Regions from separate parts of the Clostridium sp. Marseille-Q7071 genome, predicted to be linked through region 4. Evidence: a T-box and tRNA genes for the amino acid it is inferred to sense, from the RefSeq annotation. Region 4 holds a T-box; the other regions hold tRNA genes.

Region 1 (4,790 bases), 3.1 Mb from region 4:
GATACAAGTGAAGATAGTGGTTTTTGTAATTTAGTAAAATCTCCTATATATGATTTTTGCCCAGAAGAAGTAATGGAAGCTAATGCTGCACAGGAGTCTTATTTAGGTAAAACAATATGCGATATAAATTATTTTATTGATTATAAGGGAGTTGAAGTTAAACCATTTGTAACACAAGGAGCGGGAACTCCTCAGTTTCCTTAAAATATATAGAGTAATGAGTTAGAAGACTGGCAAGTTATTATTGGTGGTCTTTTGGATGTTTAAGATTGCTTAATAAAATTAGGTATGTTTTAGCATAATGTTGATAATATGACAATTTTTAAGGAAAGTCAATCGTGACCTCCATTACACTCCATATTTTAAATCTGTTTTTAATAATGTAAATACAAGTTCATTATGTTTTTAAATTTTGTCGAATAAAAGTTATTTAAATGAAGAACATAGTAATCTTATATTAGAAACATTAAAGAAAAATCAAGTAAATACAGGGATACCATTTTATTTACCACATGAATTACAATCGACTACAGCAAATAAAATAGAAACTTTAAAATGTGTAGAGAATGACACTGCATTATTAAACTTATCAAAAGGAAATTTTGTTTTTACAGTTATGTCTAGCAATTTACCTAGTAATGTTTATGGTTTAACTACTATATCAAGAATAGGTAAAATGATGTTTAATATGGTTGATAAGGATTAGAATTAATATAATAAAAAATTATAACCCATCTTAAGCAATTATTGAAAATTAAATTATATAGGAATAAATCAAAAGTATTTTTATAAACATATAATAAAAAAGCAAAATAGTATATTAAAATATCAACAACCTAATCTGGTGTATCAATGTAAGAAATATAAAGAAATATAAAGAAAAAATGAAAAAAAACAATTTATTTGTTGCTAAATATAGCAATATATTAACAAAGATGTATATTTATTTGGTAGAATAGTTTTTGTCGCTAGGGAGCACATGAGACAGTCTTAGTGATAAATTAAAACTTTTTAAATACAGTAAATTTAACTGATAAATAAATTTACTGTTGACAAGAAAGTAAAATGTTGATAAAATAGTAAGAGTCGTCAGGTGATGACGGTAAAAATTACTAAATAATTTGGTCTTTGAAAATTAAACAGAGAAATAGGTAAAACCAGTTAATTCATTGAGTTTCGAAAGAAACTTAAAATGACTATTAATAGTCAGCAAACTTTACTTGAGCAATCAAGATACAAACTTTTAAATTGAGAGTTTGATCCTGGCTCAGGACGAACGCTGGCGGCGTGCCTAACACATGCAAGTCGAGCGATGAAGCTCCTTCGGGAGTGGATTAGCGGCGGACGGGTGAGTAACACGTGGGTAACCTGCCTCATAGAGGGGAATAGCCTCCCGAAAGGGAGATTAATACCGCATAACGTATGAAGGTCGCATGACTTTTATACCAAAGGAGCAATCCGCTATGAGATGGACCCGCGGCGCATTAGCTAGTTGGTGAGGTAAAGGCTCACCAAGGCGACGATGCGTAGCCGACCTGAGAGGGTGATCGGCCACATTGGAACTGAGACACGGTCCAGACTCCTACGGGAGGCAGCAGTGGGGAATATTGCGCAATGGGGGAAACCCTGACGCAGCAACGCCGCGTGAATGAAGAAGGCCTTAGGGTTGTAAAGTTCTGTCATATGGGAAGATAATGACGGTACCATATGAGGAAGCCACGGCTAACTACGTGCCAGCAGCCGCGGTAATACGTAGGTGGCAAGCGTTGTCCGGATTTACTGGGCGTAAAGGATGCGTAGGCGGACATTTAAGTCAGATGTGAAATACCCGAGCTCAACTTGGGTGCTGCATTTGAAACTGGGTGTCTAGAGTGCAGGAGAGGAAAGCGGAATTCCTAGTGTAGCGGTGAAATGCGTAGAGATTAGGAAGAACACCAGTGGCGAAGGCGGCTTTCTGGACTGTAACTGACGCTGAGGCATGAAAGCGTGGGGAGCAAACAGGATTAGATACCCTGGTAGTCCACGCCGTAAACGATGAATACTAGGTGTAGGAGGTATCGACCCCTTCTGTGCCGCAGTTAACACAATAAGTATTCCGCCTGGGGAGTACGATCGCAAGATTAAAACTCAAAGGAATTGACGGGGGCCCGCACAAGCAGCGGAGCATGTGGTTTAATTCGAAGCAACGCGAAGAACCTTACCTAGACTTGACATCCCCTGAATTACCTGTAATGAGGGAAGCCCTTCGGGGCAGGGAGACAGGTGGTGCATGGTTGTCGTCAGCTCGTGTCGTGAGATGTTGGGTTAAGTCCCGCAACGAGCGCAACCCTTATCATTAGTTGCTACCATTAAGTTGAGCACTCTAGTGAGACTGCCCGGGTTAACCGGGAGGAAGGTGGGGATGACGTCAAATCATCATGCCCCTTATGTCTAGGGCTACACACGTGCTACAATGGTTGGTACAACAAGATGCAAGACCGCGAGGTGGAGCTAAACTTAAAAAACCAATCCCAGTTCGGATTGTAGGCTGAAACTCGCCTACATGAAGCCGGAGTTGCTAGTAATCGCGAATCAGCATGTCGCGGTGAATACGTTCCCGGGCCTTGTACACACCGCCCGTCACACCATGAGAGCTGGTAACACCCGAAGTCCGTGAGGTAACCGTAAGGAGCCAGCGGCCGAAGGTGGGATTAGTGATTGGGGTGAAGTCGTAACAAGGTAGCCGTAGGAGAACCTGCGGCTGGATCACCTCCTTTCTAGGGAGTCGACGTAGTTGGTAACTCTTCTACGAACACTGGTACTATCTCTGTTTAATTTTGAAAGACCAAAAGTCTTTAATATGGGGGTATAGCTCAGTTGGGAGAGCACCTGCCTTGCACGCAGGGGGTCAAGAGTTCGAATCTCTTTATCTCCACCACATTGTGGGTCTATAGCTCAGCTGGTTAGAGCGCACGCCTGATAAGCGTGAGGTCGATGGTTCGAGTCCATTTAGACCCACCATTAATTTAAAATTGTTCTTTGAAAATTGCACAGTGAAAATATTTGTTTAAATATCCTTTTAAATTAAAAGATAAATAAACAATTTCGTCAAGACAAACGAAAATAAGTTTAAAAACTAAAGTTTTTGAACTCTATTTATGCGAATTTGTATAGGACACTTTTGTAAAGTTAATAAAATTTTTTATTACTTTATAAAAAACAATAGAAACGAGTAGTACAAGGAAACGAATGAACGAGGGGCAGAGCTTACTTAGGTAAGTGAGCACCACAGTGATTGAAGTTGACGCAGTAATACGAAGTTTATATTGCTTTTGAAAAAGTTGATAGAAACGAGCAATACTAGGAAGCGAATGACGAGGAGCGGAGTTTACTTATGTAAATGAGCACCACAGCGAGCGAAGCTGACGACGTAGTACGAAGTTTATATCAAGTTTTTAGGTCAAGCTACAAAGGGCGCAGGGTGAATGCCTTGGCACTAGGAGCCGAAGAAGGACGCGATAAGCTGCGATAAGCTTTGGGTAGACGCAAATAGTCTGTGATCCAAAGATTTCCGAATGGGGGAACCCACATGGCTACGCCATGTACTATATGCTGAATACATAGGTATATAGAGGTAAACCCGGGGAACTGAAACATCTAAGTACCCGGAGGAAGAGAAAGAAAAATCGATTTCCTAAGTAGCGGCGAGCGAAAGGGAAAGAGCCCAAACCTAAGCCTTTGGCTTGGGGGTTGAGGACAGAACATAAAAGAGGTGGCTATTGTAACTGAAGATAGCTGGAAAGCTACTCCGTAGAAGGTAATAGACCTGTAAGTGAAACGAGAAGACCTTAAGTTCTGATCCAGAGTACCACGAGACACGTGAAACCTTGTGGGAAGCAGGGAGGACCACCTCCCAAGGCTAAATACTACCTAGTGACCGATAGTGGAGAAGTACCGTGAGGGAAAGGTGAAAAGAACCCCGGGAGGGGAGTGAAATAGAACCTGAAACCCTGTGCCTACAACCGATCGAAGCACTTTATATGTGTGACGATGTGCTTTTTGTAGAACGAGCCAACGAGTTACGATATGTAGCGAGGTTAAGTACTTAAGGTACGGAGCCGAAGGGAAACCGAGTCTGAATAGGGCGCAAAGTTGCATGTCGTAGACCCGAAACCGGGTGACCTATCCATGGCCAGGTTGAAGCGAGAGTAAAATCTCGTGGAGGACCGAACCACGTTGGTGTTGAAAAACCATGGGATGAGCTGTGGATAGCGGAGAAATTCCAATCGAACTCGGAGATAGCTGGTTCTCCTCGAAATAGCTTTAGGGCTAGCGTCGATTAATTAAGTAATGGAGGTAGAGCACTGAATAGGCTAGGGGGCATATCGCTTACCGAACCTTATCAAACTCCGAATGCCATATACTTGTATTTCGGCAGTCAGACTGCGAATGATAAGATCCGTAGTCAAAAGGGAAACAGCCCAGACCATCAGCTAAGGTCCCAAAGTGTAAGTTAAGTGGTAAAGGATGTGGGATTTCTAAGACAACTAGGATGTTGGCTTAGAAGCAGCCACTCATTCAAAGAGTGCGTAATAGCTCACTAGTCAAGAGATCCTGCGCCGAAGATGTCCGGGGCTAAAACTTACCACCGAAGCTATGGGTGTACACTATGTGTACGCGGTAGAGGAGCTTTCTGCATTGGCTGAAGTCGTACCGAAAGGAGCGGTGGACGATGCAGAAGTGAGAATGTTGGCATAAGTAGCGAGAGACAGGTGAGAATCCTGTCGGTCGAAAACCTAAGGTTTCCTGAG
Region 2 (4,790 bases), 650 kb from region 4:
GGTGGGAGACTTGGAAGCAAGGGCGTCAGCCTTTGTGGAGTCATCCTTGGGATACCACCCTGATAGTACTGGAATTCTAACCGGAGGCCTTGAATCAGGTCACGGGACATTGTTAGGTGGGCAGTTTGACTGGGGCGGTCGCCTCCAAAAAAGTAACGGAGGCGCCCAAAGGTTCCCTCAGAACGGTCGGAAATCGTTCGAAGAGTGCAAAGGCAGAAGGGAGCCTGACTGCGACACAGACAAGTGGAGCAGGGACGAAAGTCGGGCTTAGTGATCCGGTGGTTCCTCGTGGGAGGGCCATCGCTCAACGGATAAAAGCTACCTCGGGGATAACAGGCTGATCTCCCCCAAGAGTCCACATCGACGGGGAGGTTTGGCACCTCGATGTCGGCTCGTCGCATCCTGGGGCTGAAGTAGGTCCCAAGGGTTGGGCTGTTCGCCCATTAAAGCGGCACGCGAGCTGGGTTCAGAACGTCGTGAGACAGTTCGGTCCCTATCCGTCGCGGGCGTAGGAAATTTGAAGGGAGCTGTCCTTAGTACGAGAGGACCGGGATGGACAGACCTCTGGTGCACCAGTTGTCACGCCAGTGGCACAGCTGGGTAGCTATGTCTGGAAGGGATAAACGCTGAAAGCATCTAAGCGTGAAGCCCCCCCTAAGATGAGATTTCCCATAACATAAGTTAGTAAGACTCCTGGAAGAACACCAGGTTGATAGGTGAGAGGTGTAAGCATGGCAACATGTTCAGCTGACTCATACTAATAAGTCGAGGGCTTGACCTAATTAATTTCACTGTGCAATTTTCAGAGAATAATTTCTTTGAAGTTTATATGAATTTTAAAATTTGATAGAAACGAGTAATACAAGGAAACAAAGGAGCGAGGAGCAGAGTTTACTAAAGTAAATGAGCACCAGAGCGACTGAAGTTGACGAAGTAATACGAAGCTTATATGAAATTTTCAAAAAATTAATAGAAACGAGCAGTATAAGGAAGTGAAGAAGCGAGGAGTGGAGTTTACTAAAGTAAATGAACGCCGCAGCGACTGAAACTGACAAAATAATGCGAAGTTTATAGGAATTTTTTATCTGGTGATGATGGTCCTAAGGGTAACACCCCTTTCCATTCCGAACAGGCAGGTTAAGCCTTAGGACGCCGAGAGTACTGCACGGGAGACTGTGTGGGAGGGTAGGTTGTTGCCAGGTAGTGCTAACTAAGTTTTACTTAGCTTAGCAATATGGATCTTTAGCTCAGTTGGTTAGAGCAACCGGCTCATAACCGGTAGGTCCGGGGTTCGAGTCCCTGAAGGTCCACCATATTTGGGGGTATAGCTCAGTTGGGAGAGCACCTGCCTTGCACGCAGGGGGTCAAGAGTTCGAATCTCTTTATCTCCACCATAAAAGCAATCCAAAAGGATTGCTTTTTTTTGTATAAAAGAATACCACAGGTTATACCTGTGGTTCTAAAAAGCTTTTAGCTATGAGTATAAAAAAAACTCCTCCTTTTTTAAAAGTTTAAAATGTACCCTATAGAGTAGATAATTTAAAAAAAGTCTACCCTATAGGGTTTTTTCATGTATAATTTTTAAAAAAGCAAGTGAGGAGTTAGTTTATGAGTATTAAGTTATTTAATAATGAAGAAATTGATATATTATCTAAAAATAAATATGTAAAAAAAGTAAGCAACAAGGCAATTACCTATACTGATGAGTTTAAAAGTATTTTTATAACTAAAAATGAAGCTGGAAAATTCCCAAGAGAAATATTCGAAGAATGTGGTTTTAATGTAGATATTTTAGGAATAGAAAGAGTAAGATCATGTGGAAAAAGATGGCGTGCTGCACACGCAACTGGCGGAGTCATGGTATTACAAGATACAAGAAAGTATAATACTGGAAGACCAACTGAAAAAGAATTATCTTTAGAAGAAAAATATAGATGTCTTGAAGCTAAAAATAAATTACTACAAGCAGAAAATGAATTACTAAAAAAGTTAGATATGTTAGAAAATAGGATGTTAAAAAAGAAGTAAATTTGGCATCAGAAGATAAGTTTTTGTTAATTAGATCCACTATTAAGAAATATAAACTTAAAAATATGATAAGTCATTTGTGCGAGCTATCAGGAGTATCTAGATCTGGTTATTATAAATATTTTTCAAATAAATCAGAAGAACTTAGAGCTAACAGAAATGCTAATGATGAGCTTGCTAAATACTATATTTTAAAAGCATTTACTTTCAAGAAGCGTAAAAAAGGTGCAAGACAAATTAAAATGGTATTGGAAAATGAATTTGGTGTTGTATATAACTTAAAACGTATTAGAAGGATAATGAAAAAGTACAGTATTTTTTGCCCTATTAGAAAAGCTAATCCTTATAGAAGGATGATGAAGGCTACAAAAGAACATACTGTTATGCCAAATTTATTGAATCGTAAATTTAAGCAAAATACTCCAGGAAAAGTTTTATTAACAGACATTACTTACTTAACTTATAAAAATAGAAAGAGGGCATATTTATCAACTATTAAAGATTCCTCAACAAACGAAATATTAGCATATAATGTCTCCGACAGTCTTTCACTTGAAATTGCGATAGATACTATAACAAAACTTAGCTTAAATAAATCAGTTAAACTTCACAGCGAAGCATTTATTCATTCGGATCAAGGGGTCCATTATACAAGTCCTAAATTTCAGAAACTAGTAAAAGAAATCGAATTAAAATAGTCAATGTCAAGGCGTGGCAATTGTTGGGACAATGCTCCGCAGGAGTCTTTCTTTGGACATTTTAAAGATGAGGTTGATTTTAAAAACTTAGAAACTTTAGAAAAGTTAACAGATGAAATTGATAATTATATGGATCATTATAACAATCATAGATATCAGTGGAACTTAAAAAAGATGACTCCTGTTCAATACAGAAATCATCTTATTAATGCTGCATAGTCTTTTTTTAAATGTCCTTTACAAAGAGTACACTTTAGTTATTTCTATAGTTTTATCTTGATATTTCATATAAGTTGTAAGCTTTACTTATTTATTTTTTATCCTCGTATATATAATTTTGGAATTCATTCTATTTAATATATTTATTATAAGACTTTGATTTTCTGAATGGAATGATTACTCATGTTTTTATAACAAAATTAGCATATTTTTAAATCTTTCTCTCTCAGATTAACCTATCTTATAAATTGTCTTCATATTTTAATAAAAATATTCAAATACATATAAAAATCTTTGAAATTTGCGTGATCAACTAAAAGTAACATCTAATATATAAACTTTGAATTAAGGCAATAGAATATCATATTTAGTCAAATATATTGACATATATCCTTAAATGTGCTATATATAGTATAGCACATATGATTACATATTGAAAAAAAAGTGAAAAAGTATAACACATAAATGAATTAATAAATATAATAGTATTATAGATTTTTAAAAAGTATGATATAATTTAAGTTTATATTTTATAGGGGGACTAAATAATGACTGTAAAAGTTGCTATGAATGGTTTTGGAAGAATAGGAAGAGCTGTTTTAAGAATTGCTCAAGAAAATCTAATGGATGGCGTTGAATTAGTTGCTATAAATGCTAAAGCGGAAAGTGAGACACTAGCACATTTATTTAAGTATGATTCTTGTTATGGTAAATTCAATGGAACTATTGAAGTTGATGGCGAAGATAAAATAGTAGTTAACGGAAAAGAAATTAAGATACTTAGAGAATGTGATCCAGCTAAATTACCATGGAAAGAGCTTGGAGTAGATATAGTTATTGAATCTACAGGTATATTTAACAGTAGGGAAGGTGCTATAAAGCATATAGAAGCAGGAGCTAAGAAGGTTATAATAACAGCACCAGGTAAAAACGAAGATGCAACCATTGTTATGGGAGTTAATGAAAATGATTATAATGCAGAAAAGCATCATATAATCTCAAATGCATCTTGTACAACTAATTGTTTAGCACCATTTGCTAAAGTATTAAATGATAAGTTTGGAATAGTTAAGGGATTAATGACTACAATACATTCTTATACAAATGACCAAAGAATATTAGATAAAACGCATAAAGATTTAAGAAGAGCAAGAGCAGCAGGAGAATCTATAATTCCAACAACTACAGGAGCAGCTAAGGCAGTTGCCAAAGTTCTTCCAGAATTAAATGGAAAACTAAATGGTTTTGCAGTAAGAATACCTACGCCTAATGTATCCTTAACAGATTTGGTATGTGAATTAAAAACAAAAGTTACTGCAGAAGAAGTAAATGCAGCACTTAAAGAAGCTTCAGAAGGTAGTATGAAAGGAATATTAGGATATTCTGAGGAACCATTAGTATCAGTGGATTATAAGCAAGACCCAAGATCATCAATAATTGATGGATTATCTACTATGATTATAGAAGACAATATGGTTAAAGTTGTTTCTTGGTATGATAATGAATGGGGATATTCTTGTAGAACAGTAGATTTAGTGAACTATGTTGCAAAGTCTATTTAAGACATTGTTACTATGAAGATAAATAATAAAATTTTATATTATTAAATATTAATTACTTTATTTCAATTCAAATTCATAAATTACTCTTAGTAAAATAATATATGCAATATATTATTTTGTAGTGTCCTAAAAGGCAATCTAACAATTGCTTTTTAGGACATTTTTCTATTAGAATTTTTATCTTCTATATTTTAATGTTAAAAAGAAAATATATAGGTTAAAATTAATGATATGATAAATAATGATGTGATAAATAACCATAGTATAAGGTAGAACATAGAGT
Region 3 (4,790 bases), 210 kb from region 4:
TCGTACCGAAAGGAGCGGTGGACGATGCAGAAGTGAGAATGTTGGCATAAGTAGCGAGAGACAGGTGAGAATCCTGTCGGTCGAAAACCTAAGGTTTCCTGAGGAAGGCTCGTCCGCTCAGGGTTAGTCGGGACCTAAGCCGAGGCCGAAAGGCGTAGGTGATGGACAACAGGTTGATATTCCTGTACCACTAGCAGACGTTATTACAAATGGGGTGACGCAGGAGGATAAGATGTGCTAGCTATTGGATGCTAGTCTAAGCGTTTAGGTATGTAGGATAGGCAAATCCACCTACATTAGCTGAGGCGTGATGGGGAAACCCTTTAAGGGTGAAGTATCTGATTCCACGCTGCCAAGAAAAGCCTCTATGGAGGAAGTTAGTGCCCGTACCGCAAACCGACACAGGTAGGTGAGGAGAGAATCCTAAGACCATCGGAAGAATTGCTGTTAAGGAACTCGGCAAATTGACCCCGTAACTTCGGGAGAAGGGGTGCCTACGCAAGTAGGCCGCAGAGAATAGGCCCAAGCAACTGTTTAGCAAAAACACAGGTCTCTGCTAAAGCGAAAGCTGATGTATAGGGGCTGACGCCTGCCCGGTGCTGGAAGGTTAAGGGGATTGCTTAGTGCAAACGAAGGCATGAACTTAAGCCCCAGTAAACGGCGGCCGTAACTATAACGGTCCTAAGGTAGCGAAATTCCTTGTCGGGTAAGTTCCGACCCGCACGAATGGCGTAATGATTTGGGCACTGTCTCAACAGCAAATCCGGCGAAATTGTAGTGCAAGTGAAGATGCTTGCTACCCGCGATTGGACGGAAAGACCCCGTAGAGCTTTACTGCAATTTAGCATTGAGTTTCGGTACTATCTGTACAGGATAGGTGGGAGACTTGGAAGCAAGGGCGTCAGCCTTTGTGGAGTCATCCTTGGGATACCACCCTGATAGTACTGGAATTCTAACCGGAGGCCTTGAATCAGGTCACGGGACATTGTTAGGTGGGCAGTTTGACTGGGGCGGTCGCCTCCAAAAAAGTAACGGAGGCGCCCAAAGGTTCCCTCAGAACGGTCGGAAATCGTTCGAAGAGTGCAAAGGCAGAAGGGAGCCTGACTGCGACACAGACAAGTGGAGCAGGGACGAAAGTCGGGCTTAGTGATCCGGTGGTTCCTCGTGGGAGGGCCATCGCTCAACGGATAAAAGCTACCTCGGGGATAACAGGCTGATCTCCCCCAAGAGTCCACATCGACGGGGAGGTTTGGCACCTCGATGTCGGCTCGTCGCATCCTGGGGCTGAAGTAGGTCCCAAGGGTTGGGCTGTTCGCCCATTAAAGCGGCACGCGAGCTGGGTTCAGAACGTCGTGAGACAGTTCGGTCCCTATCCGTCGCGGGCGTAGGAAATTTGAAGGGAGCTGTCCTTAGTACGAGAGGACCGGGATGGACAGACCTCTGGTGCACCAGTTGTCACGCCAGTGGCACAGCTGGGTAGCTATGTCTGGAAGGGATAAACGCTGAAAGCATCTAAGCGTGAAGCCCCCCCTAAGATGAGATTTCCCATAACATAAGTTAGTAAGACTCCTGGAAGAACACCAGGTTGATAGGTGAGAGGTGTAAGCATGGCAACATGTTCAGCTGACTCATACTAATAAGTCGAGGGCTTGACCTAATTGATTTCACTGTGCAATTTTCAGAGAATAATCTCTTTGAAAATTTATAAAAAAAGTTATTGACAAAGATAACTTAATAAATTATAATAACAAAGTAAGGTTAATGAATGACCTTTAAAAAAATTAATAGAAACGAGTAGTACAAGGAAGCAAAGGAACCCCGGAGTGACTGAAGCTGACGAAGTAATGCGAAGTTTATAGTAATTTTAAATCTGGTGATGATGGTCCTAAGGGTAACACCCCTTTCCATTCCGAACAGGCAGGTTAAGCCTTAGGACGCCGAGAGTACTGCACGGGAGACTGTGTGGGAGGGTAGGTTGTTGCCAGGTAGTGTTAACTAAGAAAATTTAGTTAACACTATGGATCTTTAGCTCAGTTGGTTAGAGCAACCGGCTCATAACCGGTAGGTCCGGGGTTCGAGTCCCTGAAGGTCCACCATATTTGGGGGTATAGCTCAGTTGGGAGAGCACCTGCCTTGCACGCAGGGGGTCAAGAGTTCGAATCTCTTTATCTCCACCAAAAAGCAATCCAGAAGGATTGCTTTTTTTATTTTTAGAATAAATTAATTTTAAAATCTAGATTGGCTACAATTTAAATTATACATTCTTATTGTTTCTATTAATTTCATCTGTATTTGCTTTAGTGCACCTGTTTCAATTATTAAATCCCTAAAGTCATCATCAGATAAGAATGAACGACTAACTCTATGTAATGAACTAAAAGCTTCTGTAAAGTAATTATTAGCAGGAGTTTGTAGATTATTAATCCAATAACATAAGTTCATTTCATTGTAAGCCTTTGTGTGAACTAAAGCCTCCATGTATCCTTCACTTCTAAATTGATAATATTTACCTTGCTCGAAATTTGATACGAAGTTTAAAAAGTTATTATCAACATTAAGTTTATCATTAGTTAATAGTGTATTTATCATTTCATTAGCTGATCGTAGATCAGTACTAAATTGGGATAAAATCTTTAAAACGCCTTGAGATACTTGATCATAAGGCATTGATATAAAAATTGACATATTTTCCCCTTTTTAATTAATGCTTTCAATGCTATAATATGAGTTACTTTTTATATAGTTACAAAATTATAATGGGAGATGAATTTATGTGTAGTAAAAATTATATACCAATGGATGAGAGCATTTGGAGTGGAAGAGTGGACAGTACTTCCAACTACGATGCTTTTAGATGGCACCAACATGTTAAACCATTAAATTTATGGGATGAAAATATAAAGCCTGTAGAAAGCTTAAGCTTTGGCATATTAGGTTTTTGTTGTGATATAGGTATAAAATTAAATAAAGGCAGAGTTGGTGCAATAAATGGTCCAATATCCATAAGAACTCAAATGGCAAACTTCCCTTGCAACTTTTATGAATGTGTAAATATATTTGATGTAGGTGACATAGTTGCAGAAGGATTAAGTTTGAGTGAAGCACAAGAACTTTTATCTAAATCTGTAGCTAGACTTCTTAGTTTAAATATATTCCCAATTGTATTAGGCGGCGGACATGAAACTGCTTTAGCGAACTTTAGAGGGCTCTTTAATAATGTACAAACTATATGTGATAAACCAAAGATTGGCATAATAAATTTTGATGCTCACTTTGATTTACGACCTTATGATAAGGAAGGAAGCTCTGGAACTATGTTTAGGCAAATATCAGATATCTGTAAAAATAATGATATGGATTTTTCCTATTTCTGTGTTGGTGTTCAAGAACATAGTAATACAATTGAGCTTTTTAAAACTGCTAATAAATTAGGGGTTAAATATGCCCTTGCAAAAGACATAGTATCTAGTGATGGATGGGCACTTATTAAAGTCTTAAAAGATTTTATAAAAAAACAAGATTACATATATGTAACCATTTGTTCTGATGTATTTTCAGCAGCTTTTGCTCCAGGTGTTAGTGCAATTCAAACTGTTGGATTAGATCCTGAAATGGTAATTCAAGTCTTAAAACATATATTGAAGTCAGGAAAGGTTATGAACTTTGATATATGTGAAGTAGCTCCAAGATTTGATAAAGATAATATAACTTCAAATACTGCAGCAGTAATAATATTTGCTCTAGTAAATACTATTTGTAAGCAATATAACTTAGAATATAGCTATTAAGATAAAGAATATAGTTTTAAATTTTGTTCTTTGAATATATTTGTATATAATAGACATATATAGATGCACCACTCATAAGTTTAACCTATATACCCATAAATTTGTGTTAACAAATTATTTTAGCTTATATTTATATAATTGAGAATTGACGATTGACAATGGACAACTCATATAGTACCCCTCAAGATGTTGGACACTTCGTTCAAATGACCATACAATAAAAAGTAAGATTAAGGGGGAGAACTATGAGCATAAAATTTACAAGAAAATTTACAGAAGAAGAACGAGTTGCAATTGTTAAGGAGGCATTAGAGTATGGAAGCAATGCTTTAGTTGCTACAAAATATGATATTAATCCTAAATTGCTTTCAACGTGGAAAGGGAATTATAGGAGATATCAACAAACATTGAAACCAAAGGAACCTAAAGAAGAAAATATAATTGTGAATTATAAGAAAGAGTATAAAAAACTTGTTGAAGAAAATAAACAGAAAGACCTAGAAATAGCAGTATTGAGAGATTTGTTAAAAAAAAGAAAATGAAATAGATTATTATGAATATGCAGAGGAATGGATAGCATGTGGAGCACCAGTATCAAGTATTCTTAGAATACTTGGACTGAATAAGTCTACATACTATCGAAGGAAACAAAGTAAAAAGCATGAAAATATAGTAGTTAAAAAGAAAGAAGGAATTATTCCTGGATTTAGCTACAATATTGATAATGTAAAAATAAGTGACTTAATGATACAAAAGTATATTATGGAAATAAAGTCCTGTGACTATGGACGACACTATGGCTACAAGAAGGTTACGGCAGTTCTTAAGCGAAAGTATTGCTTAAGGATAAACAAGAAAAAGGTGCATAGGTTAATGACAGTATTAGGGATGATACAAAAATCTAAAGAACCAGTTACTAGGTATAAACGTATTTGCAAAAATCACTTAGTTAAACAGTCTAATCAACTTTGGGAGATGGATACGAAGTATGTCTATATTGCT
Region 4 (4,790 bases):
ACCAGTTAGAAAGCTGATCTACAAAATCTTCAAGTTCTTTAGCACCTTGAGTGATTCTATAGTTTTCTAAATGTTCATCTATGTTCTTAACTAAAGTATTAAGTTTAGACATCATCCACTTATCCATTATGTTTTCTGATACAAAGTCTTCATACTTAGTTGGATCAAATTTATCTAATTCTGCATATAGAACATAGAAAGAATAAACATTCCATAATGTTCCTATAAATTTCCTTTGAGCTTCTATAACTGCATCTTCATAAAATCTTGAAGGTAGCCATGGTGCACTAGCTGTATAGAAATACCATCTTAATGCATCTGCTCCTTGATTTTCTAGTACAGTAAATGGACTTAATACATTTCCTTTATGTTTAGACATTTTTAATCCATCTTTATCTAAAACGTGTCCAAGTACTATGCAATTTTCAAATGGATTTCTCTCAAAAACAGTTGTTGATATAGCAAGTAATGTATAGAACCATCCTCTTGTTTGGTCAACTGCCTCTGATATAAATTGTGCTGGGAAATTAGACTCAAATATTTGTTTATTTTCAAATGGATAATGATATTGAGCAAATGGCATTGAACCTGAATCAAACCAACAGTCAATAACTTCTTCTACTCTCGTCATTTCTTTAGCACATTTTGGACAATTTAAATGTACGTTATCTATATATGGCTTATGAAGCTCTATTCCTTCTGGTACATTTATTCCCTTTTCATGAAGTTCGCTAACACTTCCTATCATTTCTCTGTGACCACATTCACATTCCCAAATTGGAAGTGGAGTTCCCCAGTATCTATTTCTTGAAATACCCCAGTCAATAACATTCTCTAAGAATTTTCCCATTCTTCCTGTTTTTACGTTATCTGGCATCCAATTAATTTTATTATTATTCTCTAATAATTGATCTCTAACAGAAGACATTCTTACAAACCAACTCTCTCTTGGATAGTAAAGAAGTGGTGTATCACATCTCCAACAATGTGGATATGAGTGTAGGAATTTTTCTCCTTTATAAAGAATATTGTTCTCTTTTAAGTAAGCAACAATCTTCTCATCTGCTTTTTTAACAAAGATACCAGCCCAAGGAGTTACCTTTTCAACAAATTTTCCTTCTGCATCAACCAAGTTTATCATTGGAAGATTGTAACGCTTACCTGTTTGGTTATCCTCATCCCCATATGCAGGTGCTGTATGAACTATACCTGTACCATCTGTTAATGTTACATAATCTGCATGAACTATATAGAATGCTTTTTCTTCTGGAGTTTCAAATTTAAACATTTGCTCATATTCTTTTCCAAGTAGAGCTTCTCCTTTGAATTCCGCAACGATTTCATATTCTCCCTCAAGTTTATTTAAAAGTGTTCTTGAAAGTATTATATTTTCTTCATTGTGCAGTACTTCTACATAATCATATTTTTTATTTACTGCTAATGCTACGTTACTTGGTAATGTCCAAGGAGTTGTTGTCCAAACTAATACATATTTATTCTCATCTTTTAGTTTGAATTTAACATATACGGAGCTATCCTTAACATCCTTATATCCTTGTGCAACCTCATGAGATGAAAGTGTAGTTCCACATCTTGGACAATATGGCATTATCTTATGACCTTTATAAATTAAGTCTTTATCCCACATTTGTTTTAATGCCCACCAAACTGATTCAATGTAATCATTGTGGAAAGTTACATATGGATCATCCATATCTACCCAATAAGCTAATCTTTCAGACATTTGTCTCCACATTTCAACATATGTAAATACACTTTCCTTACATTGTTTAACGAACTCTTCCACACCATACTTTTCTATTTCTGGTTTACCTGAGATTCCAAGCTTCTTTTCTATTTCAAGTTCTACAGGAAGACCATGGGTATCCCATCCTGCTTTTCTTAAAACCTTGTAGCCCTTCATTACCTTATATCTTGGAATTATGTCTTTCATTACTCTTGTTATAACGTGTCCTATATGAGGCTTACCATTTGCTGTTGGAGGACCATCATAAAATGTAAAATATTCACCATCTTCATTTGAATCAAAATTCTTTTGAATTACGTTTTTTTCTTCCCAAAGTTTTAATACATCTAATTCAATATCCATAAAACTCTTTGAAGAATCAATTTTCTTATACATAATAAATCTCCTTCCTAATATTTAATCTATATTTTATTGTAATCTATACTAACGATAATAAGATTAATCCTCATTATTATCATTAACACAATATATACTTCCTATAATGAAATATATTTTAAAAAATAAAAAACTCCGTCCTAAATAGGACGAAGTGAACTTCGCTATACCACCTATGGTAATATCATAAACTCAAACACTAACATGTTCTATCCTTTAACGCAGAAATACGGACAAACTTACTAAAATTCAGTCTTCAGCTCCTAGGTGATTTTCCCTTAACCATCACTATGAGGTTTCACCAAATCCTCACTCTCTGTAAGTTACTTGTTAAAGTACTTTTCCTAATCTTAGCCTTTTAAAATTTTCTAAATTAATTTTATATCAATTATAGTACAGTAAATTTTTATTGTCAATTTATTTCTATCCTTTTTTTATCTTAAATATTCAAGATATTTAAGATAAAAAATTAAACTCTATCTAGTATTTTTACATATTACATTTATTAGGATATATTAGAAAGAATTTTTTAAAGTATATTATTTAAAATAATGCTAATAATTAAATGAAATATAGTTTAATTTTCAACAAAATTAATCTTAAATTACAACTTTAGTTAAATTTTTAGATTAATATAGCAAAACTTTTTATTTATAAACTTAAAAATCTTTTACCTAAATATTTATAATAATTCCAATTATTTATATCCTATACTATAATTAAGATAAATTTAACAAGGAAATGTAAAATAAATAATTTATAAGGAGAGATGAAAATGAAATTAACTTGGCTTGGCCATGCTTCTTTTTTACTTGAGGATAGTGATGGTAGAAAACTTCTTACAGACCCTTTCGACGAAACTGTAGGATACACTGTTTTTAAAGGTAGAGTTGATGTAATTACCATAAGTCATGATCACTTTGATCACAATTACATTAAGATAATTGGTAATGAAGCTAAAATCATAGATAAAGTAGGCTTTTTTAATGAATGTGATATCCCTATTAGAGGAATACCATCTTTCCATGATGAAGTTAAAGGAGCAAAACGTGGAGAAAATATAATTTTCATAATTGAAATGGATGGATATAAAATTTGCCATCTAGGAGATTTAGGTCATTTATTAACAGCTCAAGACTTAGATATGATTGGTGATGTAGATATACTCCTCATTCCTGTAGGTGGAAACTATACCATAAGCGGCAGTGAAGCTGCTAATATCGCAAACTCAATTCAAAGTAAGATAACTATACCTATGCATTATAAAACTCCTCGCTTAACTTTTCCACTAGATGGAGTTGAAACTTTCTTAACTCACATGAAAAGCGGAGAAAGAATTAATAGTAACTCCATAATAATTGAAGATATATTAGATGAAGATAAAAATAAGGTGCTAATACTTACAACATAAAATTACAACTATAATATAGTCATTACATTAAAGCTTAATCCTTATACAAATATGCTTACTTGCTAAAATATTTTTAAATTACAATTACAAAAACTTATCTATTATACAATTCACAACTTAAAATAATGCATAATGTCAGTTCACAATTATGAACTGAGCATTATGCATTCAATAGCACTAATTAAAATACTAAAAAATAGCGTTTATTCTGATATATACAATAAAGTTAACATGAATATATCTATATAAAGTATTTATATGATAGCTGATAATTATAGAAGCAATATGATTTCTATAATTATATAATAATGTTATAAATTTTTAACTTCTTTAATTTTATTATTTATTATAATGTATTGGAGATAAGTTATTTTATTAAAGCCAAGTTTTCCATAAATAAATTTATATAATATATAATTACAACATAATAATATGTAAATAAAAGAAGGTGAGAGTATGATATTAAAGAATATCTTGATAGGAGTAGAGTACTTACTAATTCAAGGAACGTTAGACATATCTATAAATGAATTAAAATATGACTCTAGAAAGATAACTTCTAATGACGTGTTTATATGTATAAACGGAACATTAGATGATGGTAATAAATACATAGATGATGCTGTACTAAAAGGAGCAACTGCTATAATAACCAATAAAAATATTAAAATTGCTCCCCATATTACAGTAATTAAAGTAGATGATACAAGAGAAGCCCTTGCTATTATGTCATCTAATTACTATGGTAATCCTAAAAATTATATTAAGATAATAGGAATAACCGGTACTAACGGAAAAACTACTACTAGTTACATGATAAGAAATATCTTAAAAAATGCAGGATTTAAAACAGCATTAATAGGTACTATATGTAATTATATAGGTGATAAAAAAATTGAAACAGATAAAACAACACCTGAATCTTTAGAACTTCATAAACTTTTAAGAGAAATGGTAGACAATAATATTACTCACTGCATTATGGAAATCTCCTCTCACTCCTTAGCTTTAAAGAGAACATACGGAATTACTTTTGAACATGGGGTATTTACTAATATAACTCATGATCATTTAGATTTTCATGGAAATTTTTATAACTACTATCACTCTAAAAAAATTCTATTTATAAATTCTAAGAATTCAATTATAAATATAGATAATGAGTATGGTAAATCACTTTTAATTGAATTTAAAAATCGTTACACTTACTCACTTAAAAATAACGGTTCAATAAGC

What was found. The T-box of region 4 lies ahead of ileS (isoleucine--tRNA ligase). A T-box ahead of a tRNA ligase gene usually reads a tRNA of that ligase, here a tRNA-Ile.
Region 1: it has a tRNA-Ile gene. The T-box ahead of ileS (isoleucine--tRNA ligase) is inferred to sense a tRNA for this amino acid. The anticodon was not compared.
Region 2: it has a tRNA-Ile gene. The T-box ahead of ileS (isoleucine--tRNA ligase) is inferred to sense a tRNA for this amino acid. The anticodon was not compared.
Region 3: it has a tRNA-Ile gene. The T-box ahead of ileS (isoleucine--tRNA ligase) is inferred to sense a tRNA for this amino acid. The anticodon was not compared.

Annotation. Positions count from the first base shown of each region.
Region 1 covers NZ_CBCOPR010000001.1:3,430,588-3,435,377, reverse strand. The annotation lists gene ACWPW7_RS16295 (hypothetical protein) at 1-204, shown strand, start outside; gene ACWPW7_RS16290 (serine hydrolase) at 413-706, shown strand; rRNA gene ACWPW7_RS16285 (16S ribosomal RNA) at 1,245-2,756, shown strand; tRNA gene ACWPW7_RS16280 (tRNA-Ala) at 2,842-2,917, shown strand; tRNA gene ACWPW7_RS16275 (tRNA-Ile) at 2,924-3,000, shown strand; rRNA gene ACWPW7_RS16270 (23S ribosomal RNA) at 3,438-4,790, shown strand, end outside.
Region 2 covers NZ_CBCOPR010000001.1:1,018,784-1,023,573, forward strand. The annotation lists rRNA gene ACWPW7_RS04770 (23S ribosomal RNA) at 1-781, shown strand, start outside; rRNA gene rrf (5S ribosomal RNA) at 1,085-1,202, shown strand; tRNA gene ACWPW7_RS04780 (tRNA-Ile) at 1,237-1,313, shown strand; tRNA gene ACWPW7_RS04785 (tRNA-Ala) at 1,319-1,394, shown strand; partial or broken gene ACWPW7_RS04790 (IS3 family transposase) at 1,609-2,945, shown strand; gene gap (type I glyceraldehyde-3-phosphate dehydrogenase) at 3,494-4,507, shown strand.
Region 3 covers NZ_CBCOPR010000001.1:579,422-584,211, reverse strand. The annotation lists rRNA gene ACWPW7_RS02700 (23S ribosomal RNA) at 1-1,657, shown strand, start outside; rRNA gene rrf (5S ribosomal RNA) at 1,870-1,987, shown strand; tRNA gene ACWPW7_RS02690 (tRNA-Ile) at 2,020-2,096, shown strand; tRNA gene ACWPW7_RS02685 (tRNA-Ala) at 2,102-2,177, shown strand; gene ACWPW7_RS02680 (hypothetical protein) at 2,227-2,685, opposite strand; gene hutG (formimidoylglutamase) at 2,772-3,788, shown strand; gene ACWPW7_RS02670 (transposase) at 4,034-4,330, shown strand; gene ACWPW7_RS02665 (IS3 family transposase) at 4,332-4,790, shown strand, end outside.
Region 4 covers NZ_CBCOPR010000001.1:371,430-376,219, forward strand. The annotation lists gene ileS (isoleucine--tRNA ligase) at 1-2,143, opposite strand, end outside; T-box leader at 2,286-2,504, opposite strand; gene ACWPW7_RS01665 (MBL fold metallo-hydrolase) at 2,919-3,554, shown strand; gene ACWPW7_RS01670 (UDP-N-acetylmuramoyl-L-alanyl-D-glutamate--2,6-diaminopimelate ligase) at 4,011-4,790, shown strand, end outside.